Regions from separate parts of the Kitasatospora sp. NPDC001603 genome, predicted to be linked through region 2. Evidence: riboswitches for the same ligand, from Rfam matches in the RefSeq annotation. Region 2 holds a riboswitch; each other region holds the start of a gene.
The links. Region 2 has a riboswitch for cobalamin ahead of ABT263_RS06695 (cobalamin biosynthesis protein). Riboswitches for the same ligand answer to the same signal wherever they lie in the genome.
Positions count from the first base shown of each region.

Region 1: it holds a riboswitch for cobalamin, as region 2 does, so the genes downstream of both, ABT263_RS23925 (ribonucleoside-diphosphate reductase subunit alpha) here and ABT263_RS06695 (cobalamin biosynthesis protein) in region 2, are expected to answer to the same signal.
Region 3: it holds a riboswitch for cobalamin, as region 2 does, so the genes downstream of both, nicT (Nickel transporter NicT) here and ABT263_RS06695 (cobalamin biosynthesis protein) in region 2, are expected to answer to the same signal.

Region 1 covers NZ_JBEPAA010000040.1:32,188-39,143, forward strand. The annotation lists gene ABT263_RS23925 (ribonucleoside-diphosphate reductase subunit alpha) at 1-1,264, opposite strand, end outside; cobalamin riboswitch at 1,454-1,580, opposite strand; gene ABT263_RS23930 (hypothetical protein) at 1,964-3,223, shown strand; gene ABT263_RS23935 (glycoside hydrolase family 26 protein) at 3,393-4,856, shown strand; gene ABT263_RS23940 (hypothetical protein) at 5,006-5,830, shown strand; gene ABT263_RS23945 (glycosyltransferase family 2 protein) at 5,902-6,956, shown strand, end outside.
Region 2 covers NZ_JBEPAA010000006.1:147,398-154,353, reverse strand. The annotation lists gene ABT263_RS06720 (phosphatidylserine decarboxylase) at 1-253, shown strand, start outside; gene ABT263_RS06715 (CDP-alcohol phosphatidyltransferase family protein) at 240-1,118, shown strand; gene ABT263_RS06710 (hypothetical protein) at 1,332-2,657, opposite strand; gene ABT263_RS06705 (alpha/beta hydrolase family protein) at 3,060-4,175, opposite strand; gene ABT263_RS06700 (helix-turn-helix domain-containing protein) at 4,416-5,129, opposite strand; cobalamin riboswitch at 5,342-5,534, shown strand; gene ABT263_RS06695 (cobalamin biosynthesis protein) at 5,628-6,599, shown strand; gene ABT263_RS06690 (cobyric acid synthase) at 6,596-6,956, shown strand, end outside.
Region 3 covers NZ_JBEPAA010000042.1:65,344-72,299, reverse strand. The annotation lists gene nicT (Nickel transporter NicT) at 1-1,127, opposite strand, end outside; cobalamin riboswitch at 1,161-1,352, opposite strand; partial or broken gene ABT263_RS24885 (ArsR/SmtB family transcription factor) at 1,434-1,772, shown strand; gene ABT263_RS24880 (hypothetical protein) at 1,946-2,194, opposite strand; gene ABT263_RS24875 (Fpg/Nei family DNA glycosylase) at 2,314-3,123, opposite strand; gene ABT263_RS24870 (AAA family ATPase) at 3,289-3,972, opposite strand; gene aroQ (type II 3-dehydroquinate dehydratase) at 4,394-4,822, opposite strand; gene aroB (3-dehydroquinate synthase) at 4,831-5,919, opposite strand; gene ABT263_RS24855 (shikimate kinase) at 5,912-6,433, opposite strand; gene aroC (chorismate synthase) at 6,430-6,956, opposite strand, start outside.

The sequences.
Region 1 (6,956 bases), on a different contig from region 2:
GCGCGGTCTGGTTGGCGGCGCGGTTGGAGGCGTCCTTGAAGGTCATCCAGCCGTTGCCGGTCTGCGCCAGGGTGCGCATCATCCGGGAGTAGAGGGTCTGCGCCGGGATGGTGCGGACGGCCTTGCCGGCCTGCTCGGCCTTCAGGTACGCCTCGTCGAACTCGGCGCCCCAGAGGTCGACCAGCTCGGGCACGTCGGCGGGGGAGAACAGCGACCAGTCGGCGTTCGCGTTGACGCGGCGCATGAACTCGTCCGGGATCCAGTGCGCCAGGTTGAGGTTGTGGGTGCGGCGCGCCTCCTCGCCGGTGTTGTCGCGCAGCTCCAGGAACTCCTCGATGTCCGCGTGCCAGGTCTCCAGGTAGACGCAGGCCGCGCCCTTGCGGCGGCCGCCCTGGTTGACCGCGGCGACCGAGGAGTCGAGGGTGCGCAGGAACGGGACGATGCCGTTGGACTTGCCGTTGGTGCCCCGGATCAGGCTGCCGCGCGAGCGGATCCGCGAGTAGGACAGGCCGATGCCGCCGGCGTGCTTGGAGAGGCGGGCGATCTGGGCGTACCGGGAGTAGATCGAGTCCAGGTTGTCCAGCGGCGAGTCCAGCAGGTAGCAGCTCGACATCTGCGGGTGCTTGGTGCCGGAGTTGAAGAGCGTCGGCGAGGAGGTCAGGTACTCCAGCCGGCTCATCAGGCCGTACAGCTCGGAGACCTCGCGCACCGACTGCTCGTTGTCGCCGACCGCCAGACCACAGGCGACGCGGAGCAGGAACTGCTGCGGGGTCTCGACGACCTTGCGGGTGATCGGGTGGCGCAGCAGGTACCGGGACTGCACGGTGCGCAGGCCGAAGTACTCGAAGCGGCCGTCGCCCTCGGGGTCGATCAGCGCGTTCAGGGCGGTGGCGTGCTTGGCGACGAAGTCGGCGGTGGAGTCGCCGATCAGGCCCTCGGCGTGGCCGACCGCGATCGAGTCCGAGAAGGTGACCGAACCCTGGCTCACCGCCTCGTCGACGATCTCCAGCGCGAGCAGTCGCGCGGCGAGCTTCGAGTACTGCGGGTCCTCGGCGATCATCGACGCTGCGGCGTCCACGGCCAGCCCGCGCAGCTCGGCGAAGTCCGAGCCGGCGTGGCGGCCGCGCAGCGCGGCGGCGGCGACATGGCCGGGGTCCACCTGGGGGAGGTCGGCGCTGCGGTCGGTCAGCAGCCGGAGCAGTGCGCCACCGGGGTCGGACACCGTCGGGTCGACGGGGGCGGAGCTTGAACCCTGGGCGGGCAGGGTGACTGAGGCAGCGGTGGTCAAGGCGCTCTCTCCTGGCGGCGATCGGCGTCGGCGGTGGCTCGGGCCGGACCGTTCGGGGCAGGGGAGCACGGCGCGCCGGCCCGGAGGCGGCGCGCGACGGTGGCATCCCCGGCCCGCCCGCGAGGCCCGGAAGTGGTGCTGGTGCGAAAGGCCTCTGCGGGGAGGCCAGGCGGCACGCCGTCGGCAGGTATTCGGACTCGCGGGCTCTGTCGGAGCCGCCCGCACACCGCTGCGGGGCAGTCCCGGACTCGCACCGGGTTCCCCTGCGTCGACAGCAGGGATGAGCATACATCTAGTGGTGTCCGCTCGATGCGACCCCACATGTTGTGCGGCGTCGCGTGTCGACGTGATCGCAGGTGGTACCGGCGAGAGGCCTTTCCCGGGCTGTTCCGGGGCCGTTCCGGGGCTGCGGCCGGCCCCCGGCCGCCCGCCGCGGGGGCCGGCGCCGGGGGCCGCCGCAGGGTCGTTCCAGGGCCTTCGCGGACCGCGGCGCAGGGCGTCGCCAGGAGTGCCCGGGGCCCGGCCGGTGTTCGGATTCGGAAACGGATCGGCCACCGGGCAGGCCCGCCGTCAGGGGCATGCCCTACGATCTCGGCTCATGAGGGAGCGGAGCCAGCGGGTCGTCGACACCGACGTGATTCGTGGAGCGGCCGCCGAAGGCAGTGAGGGGGGCGCATGAGCGACGGAACGGGCACGCCCGGGGAGTGGAGCGGCCGACCCGGCTCGCCGGGGCAGCAGCCGCCCCCTCCCGCCGGGCCGGGTGGCGCGCAGAACCAGCAGCCGGGCACGCCCGGACAGCCGCCGCAGGGCCCGCCGCCCGCGCCGTACCCCGGCGCGCCGCAGCCGGTGCCGCCGGCCCCGGGCGGGTTCGGTCCGCCGCCCGCCTCGTACGGGCCGCCGGTGCCCGCGCCGCAGCCGGTCCAGCCGCCGGTGCCGTCCGTGCCGCAGCCGCCGCAGCAGGTCCAGCCGCCCGTGCCGCAGCCCGTGCAGCAGCCGGTGCAGCCGCAGCCCCCGGTGCACCAGCAGCATGTCCAGCCGCAGCCGCAGCCGCAGCAGTGGCAGCCGCACCCGCAGCCCCAGCACCCGCAGCACCCGCAGCACCCGCACCCCCAGCCCGTGCCGCAGCACGCCGAGCCGGACTGGGCCGCCCTCGCGGACCGGAACGAGGCGGAGGCCAAGCGCAAGGGCCGGACGCGGATCATCGGCGGCGTGGTCGCCCTCCTGGTGGTCGGCGGCCTGGTCGCCGGCGGCCTGCTGTTCCTGAACAAGGGCGACGACAAGAAGCCGGTCGCGGATCCCACCGGCGCCGCCACGGCGGCCACCCAGCCGCCGGCGCCCACGGCGTCCGGCAAGGCGTCCCCGACGGCCACCCCGAGCGCCACGCCCGAGGACCCGTCGAAGCCGCTCTGGGAGGCGACCACCGACCCGGCTCCGCAGGACGCGGCGGCGCTCTTCTCGGCGCTCACCGTGACGGTCAACGGCGCCACCTGGAACCGCACCGTGGTCTCGCTCGACTCGCCCTGCTGGGACGGCAACTCCACGGTCGGCGGCCTCGGCAAGGTCCTCGGTGACCAGGGCTGCCGCCAGGTGCTCCGGGCCACCTACGTCTCCGGCGACAGCGCGGTGACGGTCGGCGTCGCGGTCTTCGACCACAAGCAGCAGGCCGAGACCGCGGTGAAGAACTACGTCGGCCACCTCAAGGGCGCCGCGGCCCCCGGCTCGCCGGCGTTCTGCACCACCCCCGGCTGCACCAACACCAAGGGCACCCTGGGCCGGTACGGCTTCTTCACCGTCGAGGGCTCCGCCAAGGGCGGCAACACCGCGGACGCCGCCGCGACCGCGGCCGCCGCGGGCTTCGACGAGCACGTGAAGAACCAGCTCCTCCAGCGCACCAAGGCGGCGGGCGGCGCACCGGCCGCCACTCCGGCGGGCTGACGGTCCGCCCGGTTCGGCCCGGTTCCGGCCGGGCCCGTCCCGGTTCGCGCCCGGCGGGTCCGCTCGCCCCGGCCCCGGGGGATGTGGCAGGCTCACCGCCTGTCAGTCGTACACGTGTTCCGGTTGTGACGGCGCAGGCCGGTGCCGGTGAGCATCCGGAGGAGTGTCCGTGGCCCTGCCCCGCGCGCTGCGTGCCAAACCGGCCGTGCTGGCCGCGGCCGGCGCGCTGCTCGCCGCCGGCGCGGTGGTGCTGGCCGGCCAGGACGGCCGGGCCGACGGCGACCGCCGGGACGCGCCCGCCCGCAGCACGCTCACCCTGGGCGGCGCCGGGCGCACCCTGGCGCCGGAGGTCGGCCGCGAGCTGCTGGCCCGCGACCCGCAGGCCTCGCCCAACGCGCGGGCCGTCCAGCAGCTCCTCGCCGACCTGGAGGGCGCGGCCCGGGCCGGCCGCTCCGGCGGGACGGTGATCGGCCAGCACGTCGAGGCGCACAACGAGCTCTACAACCCCGAGTACGGGGACTACCGGGGGACCAAGCCGGTCGGCTACTACTACAAGAAGGCCGCCGACATCACCGGCCGGCTGCCCGGCTTCGTCGAGACCGACCTCGGCCCCGGCTACGGCCAGAACGGCTGGGGCGTCGGCAACCCGCGCTCCTACTCGGCGGGCCGCTGGCCGGCCTGCGCGGTCGGCTGGCAGTACACCGACGACGCCGTCGACCTGATGACCGCGGTCTGGTCCGGCCACCCGCGCCCGGACGACGGCAGCTACGGGGCGTCGGGTACCCAGAAGAACTGCGACGGCACCAGCACCGAGCTGCCCGACAACGGCGGCGGCCCGGCCGGACTGGTCGGGATGTCCTTCCACGAGCCGTACCCGGGTTCGGACGTGAAGTCCTTCGACCGGGTGCTCTGCTCGGCCTCGCCCGGCGCGAAGGACCCAGGCTGGTTCGGCCGGGTCGTCGACAGCGCCGGCGACACCCCCGAGTACCGCGCGCTGCTGACGGACCTCTCCTTCCTGGCGGACCACCTGGAGTACCTGGCGGCCCACGACGTGCCGGTGCTGCTGCGGCCGTACCACGAGATGAACGCGGCCGACTGCGCCCGCGGCTTCTGGTGGTCGGGCCGCAAACCCGCCGACTACCAGGCGCTCTGGCGGATCACCTACCACTACCTGGTGGAGACCAGGGGCCTGCACAACCTGCTGTTCGCCTGGACGCCGGTCTCCTGGGACGGCGCCCCGGGCGTCGATCCGTGGGACTACTACCCGGGCGCGCGGTACGTCGACGTGGTCGGGGTGGACGACTACAGCGGCAGCCCGGCGCACCCGATCGGCACCGGCGAGGTGTGGACCAAGCGCTACTACGACGGCCTGGCCGGCTACGGCAAGCCGCGGATCCTGGCCGAGTCCTTCGCCGTGCCGGTCAACTCCCGCCAGCCGGACACCCTGCGGCGGACCCCGTGGACGATCTGGACGGTCTGGGGGCAGTCGCTGACGGCGGACAACCTGACCCCGGACCAGCCCCGCAACTCCAACGCCGACGTCAAGGCCACCTACGGCAACGGCCTGGCGCTCACCGGCGGATCCGGCCCGTTCGGCGCGGACGTCGACTGGAGCGGTCTGCACGTCCGGTGAACCGGCCGGCCTCCTCCGTGAGATCGACAACACGTCCGCACCCTCCTGAACCCGGGGAATTCCTGGTCCGTTCGCGCGTGTGGCATCCTGTGGCCCGGAATCGAACGGGTTGAAGCCGGGTGCGCCCGGCAGGGGCGGGGGTACGGGAGATGACACAGGCGCGTCCTGACCGTCCGGCCGGTGGCCTCGCGGTGGCCTGGGGGGCGGTGATGCTCGGCTGGGCGGTCTACAACTGCTTCTGGCAGGTCGGCTTCGCCACCTTCGCCAAGGGCGTCTTCTACTACGGCGGCTCCTCGGTGGGCGCCGAGACCGGCAGCCTCAACTTCGCGGTGCTGTACCTGACCTCCGGCATCCTGCTGCTGCGCGGGCGGGACTGGGCGCGCGGCGTGGTGGTCGGCGTGGCGCTGGTCGAGGGCTACAACCGGGTGCGCAGTCTGACCGGCGCGCTGCTGGACGCCCCGCAGCGCCGGTGGTTCACCGGCACCACCGAGGGCTGGCTGAAGCTGGCGACCTTCGGGCTCGGGGTGGCCGTCACCGCGACGCTGGCGGTGCTGCTGGTCGTCTCGCTGCGCCGGACCGGATCCCGCTGGGCGCCGGCGCCGGGCCCGTGGGCGGCCGCCGGGCAGCCCTCGCCGTTCCAGCCGCTGCCCGCCCAGCAGGGGCTGCAGCCCGGCCAGCTGCACTGGTCGCTGCTGCAGACGCTGCCGCAGGACCAGGCTCCCGGCCACCCGCCGACCCAGCCCCAGCAGCCCGCGCAGGCCTGGCCGCAGCCCCAGCAGGCTCCCCAGCCCCAGCAGCCTCCGCAGCCACAGCAGGCCCCCCGGCCCCCGCACGACCGGACGCAGCCCGGCTGGACCCCGCCGCCGGCCGCCGTCCCGCCGCAGCCCCCGCAGCCCCAGCACTCGTGGCCGGCCCCGCCGGTGACGCCCGGGCCGGTTCCGCCGGCCCCGGGGACGCCGCCCTACCCGGGGTAGCGAGCAGGACCCGCCGGCCCGGACCGGCGGGGTGAACGGACAGACGCAACAGACGAGGAACGACTATCGCCATGACAGCACCAGCACCCGCGCGGACGGTACTCACCACGTCCCGCGAGGCCGCTCGGCTCGCCGACCGGCAGATGTCGTGGAAGCCGCGCATCGTCCCGTTCTACCTCTCGTTCGTGATCATCTTCGGCTTCTCGCTCTGGGCGTACGTGCCCAACCCGACCCCGCTCGGCTGGGCGATCACGATCCTCTGGGGCATGCCGGTCTTCGGCGTGCTGATCGGCTTCCAGGGCGTGCTGATGGTCCGCCGCCGGCTGCGCAAGGCGAACCGGATGACCCCGGCGGTGCCGGTCGACGACGACTACCTGATCGTCCTGGTGCCGACCATCGGCCGGCACGACACCTACCCGGCGCTGGAGCGCTCGGTGCTGTCGTACGTCGACCACCTGCCGGCCTACTTCCCGTGGATGCGGGTGGACATCCTCACCGAGGAGGGCTGCGCGGCCGGCGAGAAGATCGACGAGCTGGCCGCCCGCAACCCGCTGATCCGGGTGGTGACCGTCCCGAAGGCCTACCAGACGCCCAACGGAACCAAGTTCAAGGCCCGCGCCAACCACTACTCGCACGAGCTGCGGATCGAGGAGGGCGAGGCCGAGGACGACGTCTGGGTGCTGCACATGGACGACGACACCGGGGTCGGGCCGGACACCGCCGCCGCGGTGGCCCAGTTCATCAACCGGCAGCGCCGGGCCGGGGACGACGCCAAGCACATGGCCCAGGGGATCCTGACGTACCCCCGGGAGAACGCCGTCTCCACCTTCACCTGGCTCGCCGACGCGATCCGCCCGGCCGACGACATCGCCCGCTTCCGCGCGATGACCGGGACCGGGACGCCGATCGCCGGCGTGCACGGCGAACTGCTGCTGGTGCGCTCCTCGGTGGAGGCCACCATCGGCTGGGACTTCGGCCCCGACACCATCGTCGAGGACGCCCAGATGGCGCTCAACTTCTGCGTGCGCTACCCCGGCCGCAGCGACTGGTTCAACGGCCGCTGCTACGGCGCCTCGCCGGCCGGCCTCAAGGACTTCCTCAAGCAGCGCGAGCGCTGGGCCTGGGG
Region 2 (6,956 bases):
CGACCAGAACGAGCGGGTCGTCTGGCACTTCGACACCGAGCTCGGCGACATCGAGATGGTGCAGATCGCGGGGGCCGTGGCCCGCCGCATCGTGCCGTACGTCGACGCCGGTACCAAGGTCGAGCAGGGCGATCGGATCGGTCTGATCCGCTTCGGGTCCCGGGTCGACACCTACCTGCCGGCCGGCGTCGAGGTCGGCGTCGAGGTCGGCCAGAAGACCACAGCCGGGGTGACGCGCCTTGACCGTGACTGAACCTGAGACGATCGTCGGCCTGGACGACGAGGAGACGGCCCTGCGCCGCCGCCGTTGGGCGCGGGACCGCGAGCTGCGTGCCCCGCGCTCTCCCCAGCACCTGTCCACCGCCGACTTCCTGACCCTGGGGAACGCCGTCTGCGGCTTCCTGGCGATCTACTCGATCACCACCGGGGTCCTCGTCCCGCACATCACCAACCCGGACGCCGCGCCGGACAAGCACAGCGCCGCCACCGCGGTGACGCTGCTGCTGATCGGCTCGATGTGCGACCTCTTCGACGGACTGGTGGCGCGCAAGCTGCGCTCCTCCGCCCTCGGGGCCGAACTCGACAACCTGGCCGACCTGATCAGCTTCGGCATCGCGCCGGCCTACTTCGTCGCGGTCTGGGGCATGGTCTCGCCGGGCTCCGACAGCCGTCTCTCGGCGCTGATCGCGCTGACGGTGCTGCTGTCCGTGGTGCTGCGGCTGGCGCGGTTCTCCGCCGTGAAGATGCGACCCGGGGTGTTCCAGGGCATGCCCTGCCCGATGGGCGCCATGACGGTGATCGCCATCGTGCTGCTCGACCCGCCGTTCCTGCCCGGTCTGCTCGCCATCGCCGGTACCGCGTACCTGATGATGAGCCGGATCGAGTACCCGAAGCCGCAGGGGCTGCTGGCCACCGCGACGCTCTGCTGGATCGTGCTCTCGATCGGCTGCCTGGCGGCCTGGGCGACCGGCCTGAAGGGCGGCGACTACCTGCTGCACATCGGCGCCTACGGCCAGATCGCGCTCGCCGCGATGGCCCCGCTGCTGGTGATCCGGCGCAAGGTCGGCCAGAAGGTCGGGGACGTCCGGGCGCGCCGGGCGGAGTCCCGGCTCGGCTGACCCCGAGGGACGTACGACGAAGGGCCCGGATCCGCTCGACGGATCCGGGCCCTCTCGCATGCCCTGCGGCCCTTGCCGGGCCGGTGGTGACGGCCGTGCGGGCGGCGTGCGGCCCCGCGGCGGCCGGCCGCGGCCCTGCCGGGCCGGGTGGCGGCCGTCGGCCGCCGCGGTCAGGCCCGAGCGGCTCCGCGCCGCCGCGGTGCGCCCTGACGGCTACGCGCCGCCGCGGTGGACGCTGAAGGCCGAGCGCCGGGCCGCGCGGGCCACGACCGGGTCCGGGTGGACGCCGGAGACCGCGGTCAGCACCGACGCCGCCCGCGGGTGGCCGGACTGCCGGGCCCGGGCGAACAGCCGGACCGGGTCACCGGCCGAGGCGCCCTCGACATGGCCCACCAGCAGCTCGGTCTCACCGTGGTCGAGCACCGCGGCCGCGGTGTCCACCCAGAGCCAGGCGGCGTCCTCCGCGCCCAGCACATCGGCCGGGGCGACGCCCTCGTCCGACTGCTCGGCCAGCCAGAGCAGCGCGTAGGGGCGCAGCACCGGGGCGTCCACGGCCGCCCGGACGGCCTGCTCGGCGGTGGAGCCGGCCACCCGCAGCGCCTCGAAGGCGAGGCCGCGCACCAGCGCGTCGTCACCCTGGGCGGCGTCCAGCAGCTCGGCCACCGCCCGGTCGGCCGGTCGGGCCGCCACCCAGGCGCGGAACTCGGCCCGGGCCGGGCCCGGCGAGTAGTCGGCGCAGGCGTTGAGCAGCTCGAAGGCGCTCTGCTCGATGTGCCCGGCGGCGGTCTGCGCGACGGTGCAGATCTCCTCCAGCTTGGCCCGCACCGCCCAGTGCCCGAGCGGGGAGAGCTCGGCGGCGTCGTCCTTGCGGACCACCGCGCCGACCGCGGCCAGGCCGTCCAGCATCCAGTCCAGGACGGCCGCCACGTCGGAGGGCGCGGCCGGGGTGTCGATCTGCGGCTCGCGGCAGGTGCCGCGGACGGCCGAGACCGCGGAGGCGGCGTGCGGCACGGGCGAGAGGCCCAGCGCGCCGTCGCCGCCGCCGACCCGGCGCTCGTCCAGGCCCCGGCGCAGCAGCTCCAGCAGTTCGCTGTCGGCGACCGGGCCGGCCACCAGGTGGAGGAAGGAGAGCAGCTGCGGCGCCTGGTCGACGGCCTGCCCGGCGAGCACCGCGAACACGCCGCGCAGGGCGGCGGGCGGCACCGGGGCGAGCAGCGTCCAGGCGTCGAACAGGGCGGACCAGCCGCGGACCACGGCCTCGTCGTCGTGCTCCCAGGCGTGCAGCCGCCAGCCGGGGGCGGCGCCGCCGTCCCGGGCCTCGACCAGGCCGACCAGCAGGGCCTGGCCCCAGGCCTTGCCGGCGGCGCCCACCGTCATGGCGAGGGCGCGGCCCGCGTCGCGGGCGTCCTCGGGGAGCAGCTCGCCGCGCTTGTCGACCTCGGCGAGTTCACCGGCCCAGCGGGCGATGCGGACGGCGTCGATCAGCATCCGACGGGCCAGCGGGGCGAGCTCGGCGGGAGCGGGGAAGCCGTCCGGCACCGGGACCCGGCCACGGCCGGGGGCTGGTGCGGGGCCTCGTCGGCGGGGTACGCCGGAGCCGCCCGGCCTGGCGCCGGCGGGGCGGTGGGCAGTTCCGGGGAGACGGGTCACCGTCGCACCGGAGCCGATCGTCGGCGGGAGCTGGGCATCACGGTCGCGCGGATTCCGAGACGTCACGTCGAGCAGTCTTCCCCTTGTACCGGCCTTCTGTCACATCCGATCGGCCCCGACTCCCGACAGGTGGTCGCAGGGGGTCGACAAGATCGGGCAACAGAGGCCAAACCGCCTAGCCGGATCTGTGTGACGCGGACACGCCAGCCTGGGCAAAGACGGGGCGGACGGGGTGCGGGAAGGGGCCCGAGGGGCTGTCCGGAACACGGCTGGGAGCGCCCGCGACGGGCCTCAGAGCAGCGGGGTGAGCCAGCGCCGCAGGTGCTCCTCGTAGCGGTCGGGGTCGGCGTTCCAGAGGCCGGCGTGCTCGCCGCCGGGGACGGCCTGGAGGCCGACCACGTCGGAGCGGCGGTGGGCCAGCCGGGCGGCGGCCTGCCAGGGGGCCAGCGCGTCGTCGGGCCCGTGCAGGAGGAGCGTGGGCACCCGCAGGTCGGTGCCGTCCGCGAGGCGGGCGAAGTCGGCCAGATCCACGCCGGCCCGGCCCTCGGCCGCGAGCGCGCCCAGCTCGGCGGCGGCGCCCCGGTAGCCGGCCCGGGCGGCGCCCCGGCGGGCGGTGGCCGACCAGTCGAGCACGGGCGAGTCCAGCACCAGGCCGCGGATCGAGGAGGCCCAGGCGGAGCGGGCCGCGGTCTGCAGGACCATGGTCGCGCCGAGCGACCAGCCGTACAGGATGACCCGCCCGGCGCCGCTGTCCAGGGCCAGCCGCAGGGCCGCCTCGACGTCGCGCCACTCGGTCTCGCCGAAGTGGCCGAGGCCGTCCGGGGAGGCCGGCGCGCCCTCGTCGCCGCGGTAGGTGACGGCCAGGACGGGCAGCGCGAGCCGGTGCAGGACGGGCATCACCGGGAGGGTCTGCTGCCGGTCGGCGCCGGGGCCGTGCACCAGGATCACCCAGGTGCCCCGCTTGCCGTCCAGCCGCCAGGCGGGCAGCGCGCCCAGCTCGCCCTGGACGGCGGTCTCGGTGTACGGCAGGCCGAGGGCGCTGGTCGGGTCGCCGAGATGGACGCGGGGCGTGAAGCGGACCGCCGTACCGGGGGCAAGGGTGCCGCGGTCGGCGCGGACCAGCCGGCGGCTGACGCCCCGCTCGTCGGCGTGCAGGATCTCGCCGACCACCGCGTGCCCTCCGTCGCCCCACTCGACGGCCCAGCGGCCGGGGCGGGCGCTCTCGGCGCCGCGGGTGAAGGTGGCCCGTCCGGCGGCGAGGGTCAGCACCACGACGGGGCCGGCGGCCCGCTCGCGGCCGACCGCCGGGCGGACCATCCGCTCGGAGGCCCTCCGGCCGATCAGCAGGACGGCGGCCCCGGTGCCGACGGCGGCGGCCGCCACGGCGGCTGCGGTTCCCCAACGCATATCGCTCCCCGCTCTGTTGGTCGCGGACTGGGCAGTCTGCCCACCAGTCCACTCGCGGGGGCGCCACCCGGCCACCGGACGCGGCCGTCCGGGTCACGGCGGCGCGGGTCCTGGCCGGGTCACGGCGGCACGGGAAGCGGCGGCGCGGTTCTCGGCCCTCTGGTCACGGCGGCACGGGAAGCGGCAGAGATAGGGCAGGGAGGGGGAGGCGCCGCGCGGGGGCGGCGCGGTACCGGCCCGTCAGACCGGGATCTCGGTCTCCAGGCGCTCCAGCAGCTCCCAGAACCGCTCGCCGAGCGGCCGGGCCGCCGCCGCGCGGGTGTCCGCCGCCGGGGCCGGGGAGCCCCAGCTGCCGGCGCCCCAGTGGGAGGTCACCTGGTACTCGTTCTGCAGCGCCGTCAGCACGGCGGTGAGGTCGCCCTCGTGCACCGGCACGATCCGGCCGATCGGCCGGAGCTGCGCCTGCCACCGGCCGTCCACGCACTGCCGCAGCCGCCGGTCCAGCTCCTGCGCCCGGCCGGTCACCGCGACCAGCTCGCGCAGGGTCGTGCCGAGCACCTGGGCCAGCGCGTAGGTCTGCTCCTGGTCGCCGTCCCACTGACCGGTCGCCTCGGCCCGCTGGTACCGGTCCAGTGCGAGGCCGATCCGGTGGGCCGCGCTCTCCTGGTTGAGCTCCCGGGCGACCCGGAAGTCCCGCAGCCGGGCCGGGCGGACGCCCATCAGCTGGGCCGGCGGGCACCAGAGCGCCCGGGCCAGGGCGATGAACTCGTCCTCGGCGGGGCGCAGCTCGCCGCTCTCCCAGCCAAGCACGTGGGAGGGCAGCAGCCGGACGCCGTGCGCGGCCATGCCCTCGACCACCTGCTCGGGGGTCAGCCCGAGGCCGGCGCGGTGCGCGCGGGCGGCCGCGGGCGAGAAGGGCACCGGGGGCACGGCGGGTGGCTGTCTGCGTCGCATGGCCCGACGGTAGGGGGTGGTCCGGCCGCCCCCCAGCCGCCGAACACACGAAGCGGGCCCGGAGGCTCCTCCGGGCGACTGGACGATCGCACAGGCTGTCATGCCCCTGCGGGGGGTGCCGATCGGAGGTAGTGACGGGGTCGGGCGGCCCGGCTCCGCTGTGACCAACCCCTCCGTGACCTTGGTTGACGCACGGTTCGGCCGCGTGATGGGATCCTTCAGCCAAACGGAGGCATGCAGAGGAAGCCGGTGCGAGTCCGGCGCGGTCCCGCCACTGTCACCGGGGAGCACACTCGGAGTCCCTCCTCCGCCGGCCACGGCGCCGGAGGGGGCCCACCGCGGCGGGCCGTCAGAAGCCGCCGCCGGGCCCGGGGGTGCGTTCGACCCGGAAGCCAGGAGACTCTCGCCCCCGGTACGTCGATCCAGGGCGCGGACCCTGAGTGAGGACACGCACGCGATGCAGGCTGCCCCGACCTTCCGAGCCCTCTGCTGTCCACCGTGCGCCCGCTGACCCGCGCCGCCGCCTTCGCCCTGGGGGCCGCGGCCGGGTACCTCGCCGACGCCCGCTTCGCCGACCCGCGCCGCGGCCACCCGGTGGCCGTCTTCGGCGGTGCGGCCGGCCGGCTGGAGCGGCGGATCTGGCGGGACGACCGCGCCGTCGGAACGGCTTTCACGGCGCTCTGCGTGGGCACCGTCGCGGCCGGCGCGCTGGCGGCCGACCGCACCCTGGGCCGCCGCCCGCTCGGGCGGGCCGCGCTGGCCGCCGCCGCGACCTGGACGGTGCTCGGCGGCACCTCGCTCACCCGCGAGGCCCGCACGATCGGACGCTCGCTCGCCGCGCACGACCTGACGGCGGCGCGGCAGCGGCTGCCGCACCTGTGCGGCCGTGACCCGAGCGCCCTCGACGAGGGGCAGATCGCCCGCGCGGTGGTCGAGTCGGTCGCCGAGAACACCGCCGACGCCGTGGTCAACGCACTCGTCTGGGGCGCCCTCGCGGGCACGCCCGGGCTGCTGGCGTTCCGCGCGGTCAACACCCTGGACGCGATGGTCGGCCACCGCTCGCCGCGCCACGCCCGGTTCGGCTGGGCCTCGGCGCGGCTGGACGACGTGGCGGGCTGGCCGGGCGCGCGGCTGACCGCGCTGCTGACCGTCGCCGCCGCGCCCGAGCCCCGGACGGCCTGGCGGGTCTGGCGCCGGGACGGCTCCGCCCACCCCAGCCCGAACGCGGGCCAGGCCGAGTCGGCCTTCGCCGGCGCGGTCGGCGTGCGGCTCGGCGGCACCCTGCGGTACGGCGCCCGGGTCGAGCACCGGCCGGTACTGGGCGGCGAGCTGAGACCGGTGACGGTGGACGACATCGAGCGCGCCTGCCGGCTCTCCCGCCGGGTGGGACTGCTCGCACTGGGTACGACCGTCGCCGGGCACGCCGTCGTGCAGGCACTCAAGGCGGGGACGAGAAGGGGGAGCGCATGAGCAACGCACTGCTGGTCGCCGGGACGACCTCGGACGCCGGCAAGAGCGTGGTCACCGCGGGCATCTGCCGCTGGCTGGCCCGTCAGGGCGTCGCCGTGACGCCGTTCAAGGCGCAGAACATGTCGCTGAACTCCTTCGTCACCGCCGACGGTGCCGAGATCGGTCGCGCCCAGGCGATGCAGGCCCAGGCGGCCCGGGTGGAGCCCGAGGCGGCGATGAACCCGGTGCTGCTGAAGCCCGGCGCGGACGGCCGCAGCCAGGTGGTGCTGCTCGGCCGGGCGGTCGCCGAGGTCGGCGCGCTGGACTACCGCGACCGCAAGCCCGTCCTGCTGGAGCGCGCCCTGGAGTGCCTGGCCG
Region 3 (6,956 bases), on a different contig from region 2:
GGCACCCCGTCGGCCGGCACCACCGGCTTCGGGCTCCAGCGCTGTTCGACGCCGGCGAGGCGCCAGTAGGCGATCGCCGCCCCCCAGACCACCACGAACAGCCCGACGATCGCGTAGCCGACGTTGTCCAGCGAGATGTCCGCGATCCAGCCGCTCACCGGGTCGGTGAGGTCCAGCTTCTCGTGCAGCACGGCGACCAGCTCGATGGTGCCGATGATGAACGCCACCGCGATCGACAGCCCAGTGATGGTCAGGTTGTAGTACACCTTGCGCACCGGGTTGGAGAACGCCCACTGGTACGCGAAGTTCATGAACGTCCCGTCCAGCGTGTCGAACAGGCTCATCCCGGACGCGAACAGCAGCGGCAGGCAGACGATCGCGTACCAGGGCAGCCCGGCGGCCGCGCCGGAGCCGGCCATCACCATCAGGGTCACCTCGGTCGCGGTGTCGAAGCCGAGGCCGAGCACCATGCCGACCGGGAACATCTGGCCGGGCCGGGTGATCGAGCGGGTCGCCCGGTTCAGCACCCGGGCCATCAGACCGCGCGAGTTGAGGTGCTCCTCCAGCTCGGCCTCGTCGAACCGACCGGCCCGCATCGACCGGAACACCTTGAGGATGCCGAACAGCGCCGCCAGGTTGAGCGCGCCGATCAGGTAGAGGAAGACACCGGACGCGGAGGTGCCGACCACACCGAGCCACTGGTGCGTGGTGGACTCGTCGTCCATCAGCGTGCTGGCCAGCTGGGCGCCGCCCGCCACCAGGGCGGCCATCAGGACCACCATCGAGGAGTGGCCGAGCGCGAACCAGAAGCCCACCGAGACGGGCCGCTTGCCGTCCGCCATGAGCTTGCGGGTGGTGTTGTCGATCACCGCGATGTGGTCGGCGTCGAAGGCGTGCCGCATGCCGAGGGTGTAGGCGGTGATGCCCAGGCCCACCCCGAAGACCTGGGTACCGACCTCGTACTTCTCCGGGGCGACCAGGAAGATCAGCGTCCCGAACGCCACTACGTGCATGGCCAGGATCACCCCCATCAACCCGGCCGTGCGGAGGGTGTCCTCGCGCCGCCAGCGGAAGCTCGGCAGGGCGGAGGACGCCGCGGGAGCAGCGGCGGTTTCGGGCAGGGTCATCTTCGGATCACGCTCCAGCACCTCGTGGAAAGACGTTCGTGAGATGCCGTGGCCGGTCTCCTGGCTGACGGGGCTTCCGGATCCGCCTTCCCAGGCGCGCGAGGCGCCCAGTGGCGTCGTGGATACGGACGACTCCCCCGATCACAGTGGCGAGGGCCGCTCCGGACTCCGGACCCTGAGGGTCCGTCACCGGTCTTCCCGAACACCACGGCGGGCAACACCGTAGGGGGCCGCACCTCACCCTTGCAAGGCTGCGCACCTGCGCAGGTGTCCAGGATCACAGCCACGGGCTGCAACAATGTCCGCATGCATCTCGTACCGGCCGACCGCGCGGGCCACCGCACCATCGACGGGCACCGGGTCTGCGAGGCCATCGCCGCGATCGGCGACCCCGGGCACGTCCGGTCCTGGGCCGAGCGGTTCTCGCTGCTCGCTGACCCGGGGCGGCTCGCCCTGCTGCTCGCCCTGCACCGGGCCGGGCCGCTCGCCGTCACCGACCTGGCGGTCGCCACCGGCATGCGCGACCCGGCCGTCTCGCAGGCGCTGCGGCTGCTGCGCACCGCGGGTGTGGTCACCGGCGACAAGGACGGCCGCGTGGTGCGCTACCGGCTCGTGGACGAGGCCCTGCGCCCCCTCCTCGACGAGTGCGCCGCCGCGGACCATCACGAGCACGGCGAGCCCGCCACCGGGAGCGACGCCACCGGCGGCGAGCCCTCCGCACCCCGGGCCGCCGCGGCCGGCTGACCGGCTCCCGGCTGACCGGCTCCGCCCGCGGAACACCGACCCGGCGCCCCGGGCCGTCGCGCCCGGGGCCCGCCTCACCCCTCCCGCACCAGCCGTTCGAAGCGCTCCAGCGAGCGCCGGGCCAGCGGGTCCGTCGCGGGCCGCAGGGCCCGGTCGAGCAGGCCCGCGCCGGGGAGCCGGAACGCGCCGAGGAAGGCGAAGCGGGTGCCTCCGGCCTCGGGGCGGGCCGCCATCCCGCCCAGCAGGAAGCGGCTGCGCATCAGGCACCACCCCGGCGTCAGCTCGACGTCGAAACGGGCCCGCAGCCGGGTGTGGCCGGTCACCAGCGCCTCCCGCCCTGGCGGTCGCCCGTACCGGGGCGGACGGCTGACCGCGCCCTCCCCCGGCAGCCCCGCGACCGCCCGCGGTGCCGCCCGGACGGCGCCGGGCAGCCGGCGCCGCCTCAGGCCCCCTGGCAGGTGGGGCACCAGAAGAGGTTGCGCGCGGCGTGCGCCTCGGTCCGGACCTCGGTGCCGCAGACCAGGCAGGGCATGCCGGCCCGGCGGTAGACGTAGACCTCGCCGCCGTGGTCGTCCACCCGCGGCGGACGGCCCATCGCCTCGGGGGTGTGCTCGGGTCGGACGGTGTCGATCCGCCCCGCGCCGACGCCCTCGCGCATCAGCGCGACCAGGTCGGCCCAGACGGCGTCCCACTCGGCCCGGCCGAGGTCGCGCCCGGCCCGGTGCGGGTCGATGCCGTGCCGGAACAGCACCTCGGCGCGGTAGACGTTGCCCACGCCGGCCAGCACCTTCTGGTCCATCAGCAGTGCCGCGATCGTCGTCCGGCTGCCGGATATCCGCCGCCAGGCCGGCTCCGGGTCGGCGTCGGCCCGCAGCGGGTCGGGGCCGAGGCGCGCCGCGACGGCGGCCTTCTCGGCGTCGGTGATCAGCGCACAGGTGTTGGGACCGCGCAGATCGGCGTAGGCGTCGTCGTTCGCCAGGCGCAACCGGACCAGGCCGACCGGCTCGGGCGCGGGGCCCTCCCCGAAGGCGAACCCACCGTAGAGGCCGAGGTGGATGTGCACCCAGGCGTCGTCCTCGAAGCCGAGGAAGAGGTGCTTGCCGATGGCCTCCGCCCCGGTCAGCACCTGCCCGTCGACCAGCTTCGCGCCGTCCGCGAACCGGCCCTGCGGACTGCTCGCACGGACCGGGCGGCCGCCGAAGGCCATGGCGTTCTCGGCGGCGAGGCGGTGGATGATGTGGCCTTCCGGCACGGGCGTCAGCTCCCCCGGGTGTGCGACAGGATGCCCCCATCATCGCAGCCCGCACCGACAGGCCCGGCCGGGCCGCCGGCCGTCGCGGGCTCCCGGAAGGCGGTACCGAATCCGCGCGCGGGGCAGCGCCGGAGCCGCCCGGAACAGCCCCGGGCGGCCCGGGCCTCAGCGGACCGGGATGCCCATCAGCCGGGCCAGGATCACCCGGTCCAGCTCGGCGGCGGTGGCCGCGACGTCCAGCTGGGAGTTGTCGATGATCGGCAGCCCGGAGTTGTACCAGCCGGCCATCCGGCCGTGGATCCGGGCCACCTCCTCGTCACTCAGCCGCCGGTTGCCACTGCGCCGGGCGTTGCGGCTCAGCACGGAGTCCAGGCTGGGCAGCAGCACGACCGGGATCATCCCCGGGCCGATGTGCCGCTTCCAGCCGCCGAGGCCGATCGCCGGGCGGTCCGGGAAGACCGCGTCGTCGATGATGCAGGAGATGCCGTTGGCCAGGTAGTTGCGGCAGGCGAAGCCGCAGGTGCGGCGGGCCAGCCGGTACTGCGCCTCGGAGGCGTTGTTCCAGCCGGACTGCGGGTTGGCGAAGCCGGACTGCACCCACTCGCGGACGTCGTCGAGGCTGATGTGGGCGGTGGGCGTGGGCCGCCGCTCGGCCCAGTGCCGGGCGACGGTGGTCTTGCCCGCGCCGGCCGGTCCGATCAGCAGCACGGCCAGTGGCCCGGACGGCAGGTGCGGCTGCGCGGGGTGGACCGGGAGCTGGACGGGCGCGCCGGACGGCAGCAGGAAGTGCCCGGTGGCGCCGGCCGGAACCGGCGCGGGCGCCGCGGCGGTGGGAGCCGACGGCGGCACGGGCCGCGCCGGCGCGGGCGGTGCGACGGGGGCCGCCGGGGTACCGGCCGGCGGCACGACCGGGCGACCGGCGTACGGGGGCCGACCGGCGGGCTCGCGCGCGGACCGGTCCGCGCCGTGGCGGACGGATTCGGCGTGGGCCGCCGCCCGCGGCACTCCCCGGGACGCGCCCGGCGCGCCACCGGCGGGCGGTGCGACGGTGGCACTGCCGGAGTACGGCGGGGCCGGCGGAGCGACGGGACGTGGGGGGACTTGTCCACCCCCGGCGTACTGCGTCACGGTCACCTCCCGACTTCTTTCAGCGGGGACACTACACGGCGGTCCCGCAGCGGGCACAGTCCGCCGCCGGGCCGCTGACGAGGGCCGGGGTACCGGATCGGGCCGGCCGGGGCCGCGCCGATCCGGTACCCCGGCCCGGGTGTCAGCGTGCGGTGAGCTGCCCGCCGAGCGCCCGCAGTGCCAGCTCGTACGAGCCCAGGCCGAATCCGGCGATGGTGCCGGAGGCGACCGCGGCGATCACCGAGGTGTGCCGGAAGGTCTCCCGGGCGTACGGGTTGGAGATGTGCACCTCGATCAGCGGCGCGGTCCGCTGGGCGGCGGCGTCGCGCATCGCGTACGAGTAGTGGGTGAAGGCCCCCGGGTTGATCACCACGGGCACCCCGCCGTCGGCCGCCTCGTGCAGCCACTCCACCATCTGCTGCTCGGAGTTGGTCTCGTGCACCTCGACCTCGAAGCCGAGCTCCTTGCCGAGCACGGTGCAGCGCTCGACCAGCCCGGCGTAGGAGGTGGCGCCGTAGACGTCCGGCTCGCGGCTGCCCAGCCGGCCGAGGTTGGGGCCGTTGAGCACCATCACCCGGGTCACGAGGAGACCTCCGCGTAGGCGGCGACCAGCAGGGACGGGTCGGGGCCCTCCAGCATGGAGGTCCGGCCGAGGCCGTCCAGGACGATGAAGCGCAGCAGGTCGCCGCGCGACTTCTTGTCGATCTTCATGGCGTCCAGCAGCTTCGGCCAGGCGTCCGCGCGGTAGCTCAGCGGCAGGCCGACCGAGGCCAGCACGGTGCGGTGCCGGTCGGCCGTCTCGTCGTCCAGCCGGCCGGCCAGGCGGCCGAGTTCGGCGGCGAAGACCATCCCGATCGAGATCGCCGCGCCGTGCCGCCACTTGTAGCGCTCGTTGCGCTCGATGGCGTGGCCGAGGGTGTGGCCGTAGTTGAGGATCTCGCGCTGGCCGGACTCCTTGAGGTCCCCGGAGACCACGTCGGCCTTGACCTGCACGGCCCGCCGGATCAGCTCGACGGTGTGCGGCCCGGCGGGGCTCCTGGCGCCCTCCGGGTCCGCCTCGATGAGGTCCAGGATGACCGGGTCGGCGATGAAACCGCACTTGATGACCTCGGCGAGGCCGGAGACGTAGTCGTGCCGGGGCACCGTCTCCAGGGTGTCGAGGTCCGCCAGCACGCCCACCGGCGGGTGGAAGGCGCCGACCATGTTCTTGCCCTCGGCGATGTTGATGCCGGTCTTGCCGCCCACCGCCGCGTCCACCATGCCGAGCAGCGTGGTGGGCATGGACACCCAGCGCACCCCGCGCAGCCAGGTGGCCGCCACGAAGCCGGCCAGGTCGGTGGTGGTGCCGCCGCCGAGGCCGACGATCACGTCGCTGCGGGTGAAGCCGGTCTGGCCGAGCACCGACCAGCAGTACGCGGCGACCTCGGCGCTCTTGGCGTCCTCGGCGTTGGGCACCTGGAGGACGATCGCCTCGTAGCCCTCGCCCAGCAGGTCCTCGCGGATGGCGTCGGCCGTGGCGGCCAGTCCTTCGGGGTGGATCAGCGCGACCCGCTTGGCGCGGGTCCCGATCAGCTGCCCCAACTCGCCGAGCAGCTGGTGTCCGATCAGCACGTCGTACGGGTCGTGGCCCGCGCTGCCGCCGACGTGAATCCTGACGATGTCACTCATGGGGGGTCTTCAGCTCCAGTGCTTCCATTACGGCGTCCGCGACCTGCCCGGGGGTGCGGCCCGCGGTGTCGACGACGGCGGTGGCCACCTCCAGGTACAGGGGCCGACGCGCCTCCATCAACTCACGCCAACGCGCCCGCGGGTTGACCGCGAGCAGCGGCCGCGGCGCGTCCAGCCCCACCCTCCGGACGGCGTCCGCCGGCGGGACCTCCAGGAACACCACCGGCAGCTCGCGCAGCAGCGCCCTGGTGGCCTCGGCCATCACCGCACCGCCCCCCAGCGCCAGCACGCCGTCGTGGTCCCGGGCGGCGCTGCGCACCGCGGCAGCCTCCAGCTCGCGGAAGTGCGGCTCGCCCTCGTCGATGAAGATCTCCGGGATCGGCTTGCCGGCCGACCGTTCGACATCGGCGTCGGTGTCCCGGAAGGCGACGCCCAGGCGCTCGGCGAGGTCCCGTCCGACGGTGGACTTGCCACTGCCGGGCGGGCCGACCAGCACCACCAGGGGCGCGCTCATCGGACGATCAGGTTGTCCAGGTACCCCTGGACGTTGCGGCGGGTCTCGCTGACGTGGTCGCCACCGAACTTCTCGTTCACCGCGTCCGCCAGCACCAGCGCGACCATCGCCTCGGCGACGATCCCCGCCGCGGGCACCGCGCACACGTCGGAGCGCTGGTGGTGGGCCTTGGCCGGCTCGCCCGTCCGCACGTCCAGCGTCTGCAGCGCGCGCGGCACGGTCGCGATCGGCTTCATCGCCGCCCGCACCCGGAGCAGCTCGCCCGTCGACAGGCCGCCCTCGGTACCGCCCGACCGGCCCGACGTCCGCTTGACGCCCTCCGGGGTCGGCACGATCTCGTCGTGCGCCTGCGAACCCGGCACCCGGGCCAGCTCGAACCCGTCGCCGACCTCGACGCCCTTGATCGCCTGGATCCCCATCAGCGCGGCGGCCAGCCGCGCGTCCAGCCGGCGGTCCCAGTGCACGTGCGAGCCGAGGCCGACCGGCACGCCGTAGGCCAGCACCTCGACGACCCCGCCCAGGG